One region of the Archangium minus genome, then DNA from elsewhere that is predicted to be linked to it. Evidence: riboswitches for the same ligand, from Rfam matches in the RefSeq annotation. Region 1 holds a riboswitch; the other holds the start of a gene.
The links. Region 1 has a riboswitch for thiamine pyrophosphate ahead of F0U60_RS34520 (FAD-dependent oxidoreductase). Riboswitches for the same ligand answer to the same signal wherever they lie in the genome.
Positions count from the first base shown of each region.

Region 1 (3,202 bases):
GGCAGGCCCAGCCCCGCGTCAATCACCATCGGTACATCGGGGAAGTGCGCGCGCAGGCTGCGCAGGCCGTAGGGATTGAGCAACCCCAACCCCGTCCCGATCGGCGCGCCCCAGGGCATCAGCACCTCGCAGCCCGCCTGCAAGAGGCGGTCGGCGAGCACCAGGTCCTCGGTCATGTAGGGGAAGACCTTGAAGCCCTCGGCCACGAGGATCCGCGCCGCCTCGACCAGGCCGAAGGGATCCGGCTGGAGCGTGTCGGCATTGCCAATCACCTCGAGCTTGATCCAATCGGTCTCAAAGAGCTCGCGCGCCATCTGGGCCGTGGTGACCGCCTCGCGGACACTGTGGCAGCCAGCAGTGTTGGGGAGCACCCGCACGCCGAGCCCTGAGATCAGGCGCCAGAAGTCCTGCCCTGCCCGCTCACCCCCCGCCTCGCGGCGAACCGAGACGGTGGCGACGCCCGCGCCCGAACGACGGAAGGCCTCGGCCAGCACGGCGGGCGAGGGATATTGCGCGGTGCCGAGCATCAGGGGCGAGGCGACTTCGGTTCCGTAGAAGACTGGCATTGGCTCACCCTCCCTGCCGGGGCGCCACGATTTCCACCCGGTCACCCGCGGCGAGACGCAGCCCGTCTCGCGCCGCAGCGGGCACGAAGGCCTCGTTCACTGCCGTCGCGACCTTGGCGTTGCCATGACCCAGTTCCAGGAGGAGCGCGCCGAGCGTTTCGCTCGACGTCTCGCGCGCCTCGCCATTCACGGTGATCTTCATTGCAAGAGCTCCACGGGTTTGCCGGACAGAAGGTGGTCGGCCGCCATCCGCGCCAGCACCGGCGCCATCAGGTAGCCGTGGCGGTAGAGGCCATTGAGGAAGAGCGTGCCGTCGCGCTGGATGAGACGCGGGACGTTGTCAGGAAAGGCAGGCCGCGCATCGGTGCCGATCTCGAGGATCTCCGCCTCGCCGAAGGCCGGGTGCAGTGCATAGGCGGCGCTGAGGAGCTCCATCACGGAACGGACGCTCGCGCGCCCGCGCTGGGCGCTTTCGATCATCGTGGCGCCGAGCATGTAGATGCCGTCGCCACGAGGGACGAGGTAGATCGGGATCCGCGGGTGGAGGAGCCGAATCGGGCGCGAGAGGGCCAGCTCGGGGAGGCGCAGCACCAGCATCTCGCCCTTCACACCGCGGAGCTCGGGGAGCGCATCGCGCGCGGCAAGGCCCCGGCAGTCGATGCGCTGGCCCTCGGGCGCGGTCTGCGCGAAGGCGACGCCGAGCGCCGCGGCACGGGCGCGCAGGGTGGAGAGGGCCACGCGCGGCGTCAGATGCGCCTCGGTTGGGAAGAAGAGCCCGCGGTGGAAGCGGCCGTCGAGATCGGGTTCGAGCGCGGCGAGCTCCTCGCGACCCACCCACTGGTGCTCCCGCGTCCGGGCGGCGAAGCGGTCGAGCTCGGCCCGGTCGCGGCCCAGGGCGAGGACCAACGTGCCGCGGCGAATGACCTCCACCCCCTGAGCCACCCACCAGTCAGCGGCGGTCTGGCCGAGCCGGATGACCGGCTCTTCAGCCGTCTCTCCCTCGCAGAAGGGGGCGAGCATCCCACCCGCCCACCAAGAACAGGCATGGGGGCCCGGTTCGGGCTGGGGATCAACCAGCGTCACCCTCCCGCCACGGCTCGCGAGCTCGACGGCGGTGCAGAGGCCCATGACCCCGGCGCCGAGGATCGTGTAGCCGCTCATGCCCAGACCTCCACCCCGAAGACGCGGTGGGCGTTCTGGGCGGTGAGGGTGCTCGCAAGGGCTGTGGGCGTCTGCATCGCGCTTCCTCTCTTACCGGCGAGGGTTCAGAGGAAGCTCCAGGGCCACGATTGAGAGATCGCGCGCCCTTGCAGCTCTCCGTTCCCTACGCCGGTCCTAGCCGGATCAGGTTCGATGGGTTGGCGCCTGGCCTCTCAGCCCCCGGGAAGGGGCACCCCAACGGAATGGCCCATGGCTAGCAGCCGGGCGACGCGACGGCAAGGGGCTCCTGCACCCGATGTTCGACACGCTCCCCTACCCTTCTGATGCAGAGAGAGCACGATAGGGACTCACGTCGGGACTGATTCCCGAGGAGCTCGCACCATGAACATCACGCTCTCACCCCAAGACTACGCCACCGCCTTCCACCTGCTCGCCAAGACGGCCAGGCACCACGAGAACATCGGGCAGTGGGTCGAGCAGAATCTCCTCTCCCGGATGCCCAAGCGCCCGTCGCTGCTTGATGTGGGCGCGGGACCAGGCACGGTCGCCCGGCGGCTCGCGCCGCATTTCGGTTCGCTCACCCTGCTCGAGCCCAATCGAAACCAGCTCAGCGCGTTCGAGCACCCCGGAGCCCAGCTCTTTCACACGGACCTGGAGGGCTATCAGTCACCCGAGCAGTACGATCTCGTCCTCTGCTCGCACGTCCTGTACCACGTGCCCGTCGCCAACTGGGGACGGTTCGTCGACCGGCTGCTCGCGCGCGTGCGCCCGGGAGGCTACTGCCTGATTGTCCTCGGCTCCGGCCGCGGACAGAACTACGAGCTGCATCGCGACTTCACACAGACGGTGATCAGCAGCGAGCAACTCCATGCCGTCCTGAAGGAGAAGCAACTCCCCTACGAAGTGGCCACGACCCTGAATGGTTTCTCCGCGACCTCCTTCGAGGAGATGTACACGCTCTGCCGCTTCTTCGTGTTCGAGGACTGTTGCACTCCAGAACAACTCGCCGCCCTGAGCGAGCACGAGGCGCGCGCGCTCGACGCCAGGATTCGCAAGCACGCCGAACGCTGCCAGGAGGCGGACGGGGTGTACCGCCTGACGCAGGATGAGGATCTGATCCTCATCCCCAAGCCGTAGGCTTCAGCGGACCGCGTCACGCCCTACAGCAGCTTGTCGGGCGTGATCGGCAGATTCCGGACGCGCCTTCCCGTCGCGTGGAAGATGGCGTTGGCAATCGCGGCCGCCACGCCGACGATGCCGATCTCCCCCAACCCCTTGGCACCGAGCGGGTTGACGATCGAATCGTCCTCCTCGACGAAGATGACGTCGATGTCCTGCACATCGGCGTTCACGGGGACGTGGTACTCGGCCAGGTTGTGGTTCATGAACCGGCCGAGCTTCTGATCCATGGCCGACTCCTCTTCCAGGGCCATGCCAATCCCCCAGACAACCCCACCGAGGATCTGGCTTCGCGC
Region 1 is NZ_CP043494.1:8,492,652-8,495,853, forward strand. It holds gene F0U60_RS34510 (thiazole synthase) at 1-566, opposite strand, end outside; gene thiS (sulfur carrier protein ThiS) at 571-768, opposite strand; gene F0U60_RS34520 (FAD-dependent oxidoreductase) at 765-1,727, opposite strand; TPP riboswitch at 1,871-1,974, opposite strand; gene F0U60_RS34525 (class I SAM-dependent methyltransferase) at 2,109-2,864, shown strand; gene F0U60_RS34530 (xanthine dehydrogenase family protein molybdopterin-binding subunit) at 2,888-3,202, opposite strand, start outside.

Region 2 (3,202 bases), 870 kb from region 1:
GCTCAACCCCGAGCGCCCATGGGTGGCCAGACAGATGATGTCGCAGCCATGCCGCTCGGCCGCCTGGTTGATGGCCTCGGACACCTTCCGTCCGTGCACCACCTCCACCCGCGTGGAGATGCCACGAGCAGCCGCCTCGGGAGGGATGAGTCCCCGCAGCTGCTCGGCGAGGCGCTCCTGCTCGGGGGTGTGGGCTGGGGCGCCCTGCGGCCCGAGGTACTGAGCGTAGAGGGGCGGTGTTCCGTCCAGGGGCTCCAGCACGTGCAGCAGGTAGACGGTGCCGCCGGCGGGGACGATCGAATAGGCATGGCGGATGGCGCTGACGCCCACCTCGGAGAGGTCCGTGGGGGCCAGCACCCGGCGCACCTCGGGGATGGTGAGCGCTGAGGCCATGCTGGCCGGCACACACAGCACCGAGACGGGCGATTCATGGACAATGCGCTGCGACACCGAGCCGTACCACCACTTGCTCGCTCCGGTGCGCTGGTGGGTGCCCACCACGATGAGATCTGCCTCTTCCTTGCGCGCCAGTGCGACCAGCGCATCCGAGGGCCGGCCCAGACCGATATCCAGGTGCACCCACACCGCGCCGGTGCCGGGCATGTCGCCCAGGCGGGCTGTGAGATCTCTCCGCAGCGCCTCTTCGACCTCGGACGTCACCTCGGACTCGGGGGAGAGGGGGACGCCATAGCGCACGTGGGCATCCGCGCCCCAGTAGTGGTGGGCAGCCACCACCTCGCAGTTGCCGAGCGTGCGCAGCTTGCGCACCCAGGCCACCGCCGCCTCCGAGGGCGAGGAGAAGTCCAAGCCCAGGAGCAGACGCAGGCTGCGCTCTCCACGAGCCCAGGCCTCCAGAGGGCCCGCCGAGCGGACGACCAGCACCGGGCACCGGGCGGACTGCACCACCCGCTCGGCCACGTTGCCGATGCGCCAGCGCGGCGCTCGCTGCCCATGGTGGGACACCACGATGAGCGAGGCATGAACGACGGCGGCATGCTCGACGAGCACCTCGTCCGGGGAGCCCTCTAGCAGGTGGAGTTCCACCCGCGTGTCTTCGGTGCGCAGCGCAGCGGCCTGTTCCTCCAGGCGGGCGAGCGCATCCCGACGCAGGGCCTCATCGGCCGAGGTGGTGCGCCCCGCGCTGCCGTACTCGGTGACGTGTACCAGGTGGAGCACCTCGCCACTGCGGCGGGCGAGTGCCGCCGCCGCCTTGGCTGCCGTCATCGCCCGTTCCGAGAAGTCCGTTCCGAAGACGATCGACATGGTGCTCCCCCATGGCCTGTCTCAGGCCTCGTACTCGGCCGCCAGGCTGCGGCGGTCCATATCCTCGATGAGGTGCTGGGCGTAGCGGACCATGTCCGCCTCCGTGAGGATGCCGACCAGCTCTCCGTCCGCTCCCACCACGGGCAGGCAGCCGTACTTGTTGTCCAGCATCAGCTTCACCGCGTCGCGGGTGGGCGTGTCCGAACGCACCGTCTTTACGTCACGCACCATGACGTCCGAGGCCCACAGCGGCTGCTTGGCAGGATCCGCTCCGCCGCGCTGCGCCGCGGCTCGCAGCAGATCGCGATGGGTGATGAGCCCTACGAGCTTGCCGTTACGGACCACCGGCAGGTGGCGGATGCGATGCAGGCGGAGCAACTCCTCTGCCAGGGCCAGGTTCTGGGTCTCCGTGAGCGTGACCAGATTGCTGTGGGTCATCAGCTCTCCGACGGTCTGCATACGTATCTCCGGTCCTCGTGTGTCGTGGGTTCTGAAAGAAGCTATTGCAGGTTTGGTTCCAAGGAGGTCTCCCCTCTGGGCCCGCCACGTTGGCTGCCATACGCGGTAGTTGCCAGCCGCAACGTTTTCGTGTTTTCGCGAGCCACCCGCAGATGCTGCGGGGACTTGCCTGATGGCTTCCTCGTGAACAGGGCGCCCTCCAAACGGTTGAAGCGGGGTCCTCCGGTGCGCTACACCCCAGCCCAGTCGCTAGGGGTGCCTCCGGAGAGAGGCTGAGACGGCCGTGGAGCGGCCAACCCTTGGAACCTGAACCGGTTAGCACCGGCGGAGGGAAGCGGCGGGCGCTCCTCTTCTTGCCCGCTCCCTTTGTCCGGGCAGAGGAGGAGTGACGTGAGCGGAGCCTCGAAGAGCCTCAAGGTGGATGGCAAGGTGCTGGAGGGTATTACCCGCGGGCCCCTACCGGCCTCGCGCAAGGTGTACGTGTCCGGCGTCCAGCACCCGGACATCCGCGTGCCCATGCGGGAGATCAGCCAGACGCCCACCCGCCACGGCCACGGTCCGGACGCGAAGGTGACGCCCAACCCCTCCATCCTCGTCTATGACTCGAGCGGCCCGTACACGGATCCCGACGCCACCCTCGATCTCCGGGCGGGGCTGCCCGCGCTGCGTGCCGAGTGGATCCGCCGCCGGGGGGACGTGGAGGAGTTGCCTGGAGTCACCTCCGAGTATGGCCGCACCCGCGAGTCGGACCCGCGCCTGAACGGGCTGCGCTTCGCCCACCGCCGCAAGCCGCTGGTGGCCAGGCCGGGTGCCAACGTCACCCAGATGCACTACGCCCGCAAGGGCATCATCACCCCGGAGATGGAGTTCGTGGCCGTGCGCGAGAACCTCAAGCGCGAGGCCGTGGCCGCCGAGCTGTCCCGGCAGCACCCGGGCCACTCCTGGGGCGCCGCCATCCCTCGGGAGATCACCCCTGAGTTCGTGCGGGACGAGGTGGCGCGGGGCCGGGCCATCATCCCGGCCAACATCAACCACCCGGAGCTGGAGCCGATGATCATCGGCCGCAACTTCCTGGTGAAGATCAACGCCAACATCGGCAACTCGGCCGTCACCTCTTCCATCGAGGAGGAGGTGGAGAAGATGGTGTGGTCCATCCGCTGGGGCGCGGACACGGTGATGGACCTGTCCACCGGCCGCAACATCCACGAGACGCGCGAGTGGATCCTCCGCAATGCCCCGGTGCCCATCGGCACGGTGCCCATCTACCAGGCGCTGGAGAAGGTGGGCGGCAAAGCCGAGGAGCTCACCTGGGAAATCTACCGCGACACCCTCATCGAGCAGTGTGAGCAGGGGGTGGACTACTTCACCATCCACGCCGGCGTGTTGCTGCGCTACATCCCGCTCACGGCGAAGCGCGTCACCGGCATCGTCAGCCGGGGTGGCTCCATCCTGGCCAAGTGGTGCCTGGCCCACCACAAGG
Region 2 is NZ_CP043494.1:7,627,280-7,630,481, reverse strand. It holds gene F0U60_RS31005 (universal stress protein) at 1-1,263, opposite strand, end outside; gene F0U60_RS31000 (CBS domain-containing protein) at 1,285-1,722, opposite strand; TPP riboswitch at 1,964-2,072, shown strand; gene thiC (phosphomethylpyrimidine synthase ThiC) at 2,113-3,202, shown strand, end outside.
Region 2: another riboswitch for thiamine pyrophosphate. It lies ahead of thiC (phosphomethylpyrimidine synthase ThiC); the one in region 1 lies ahead of F0U60_RS34520 (FAD-dependent oxidoreductase).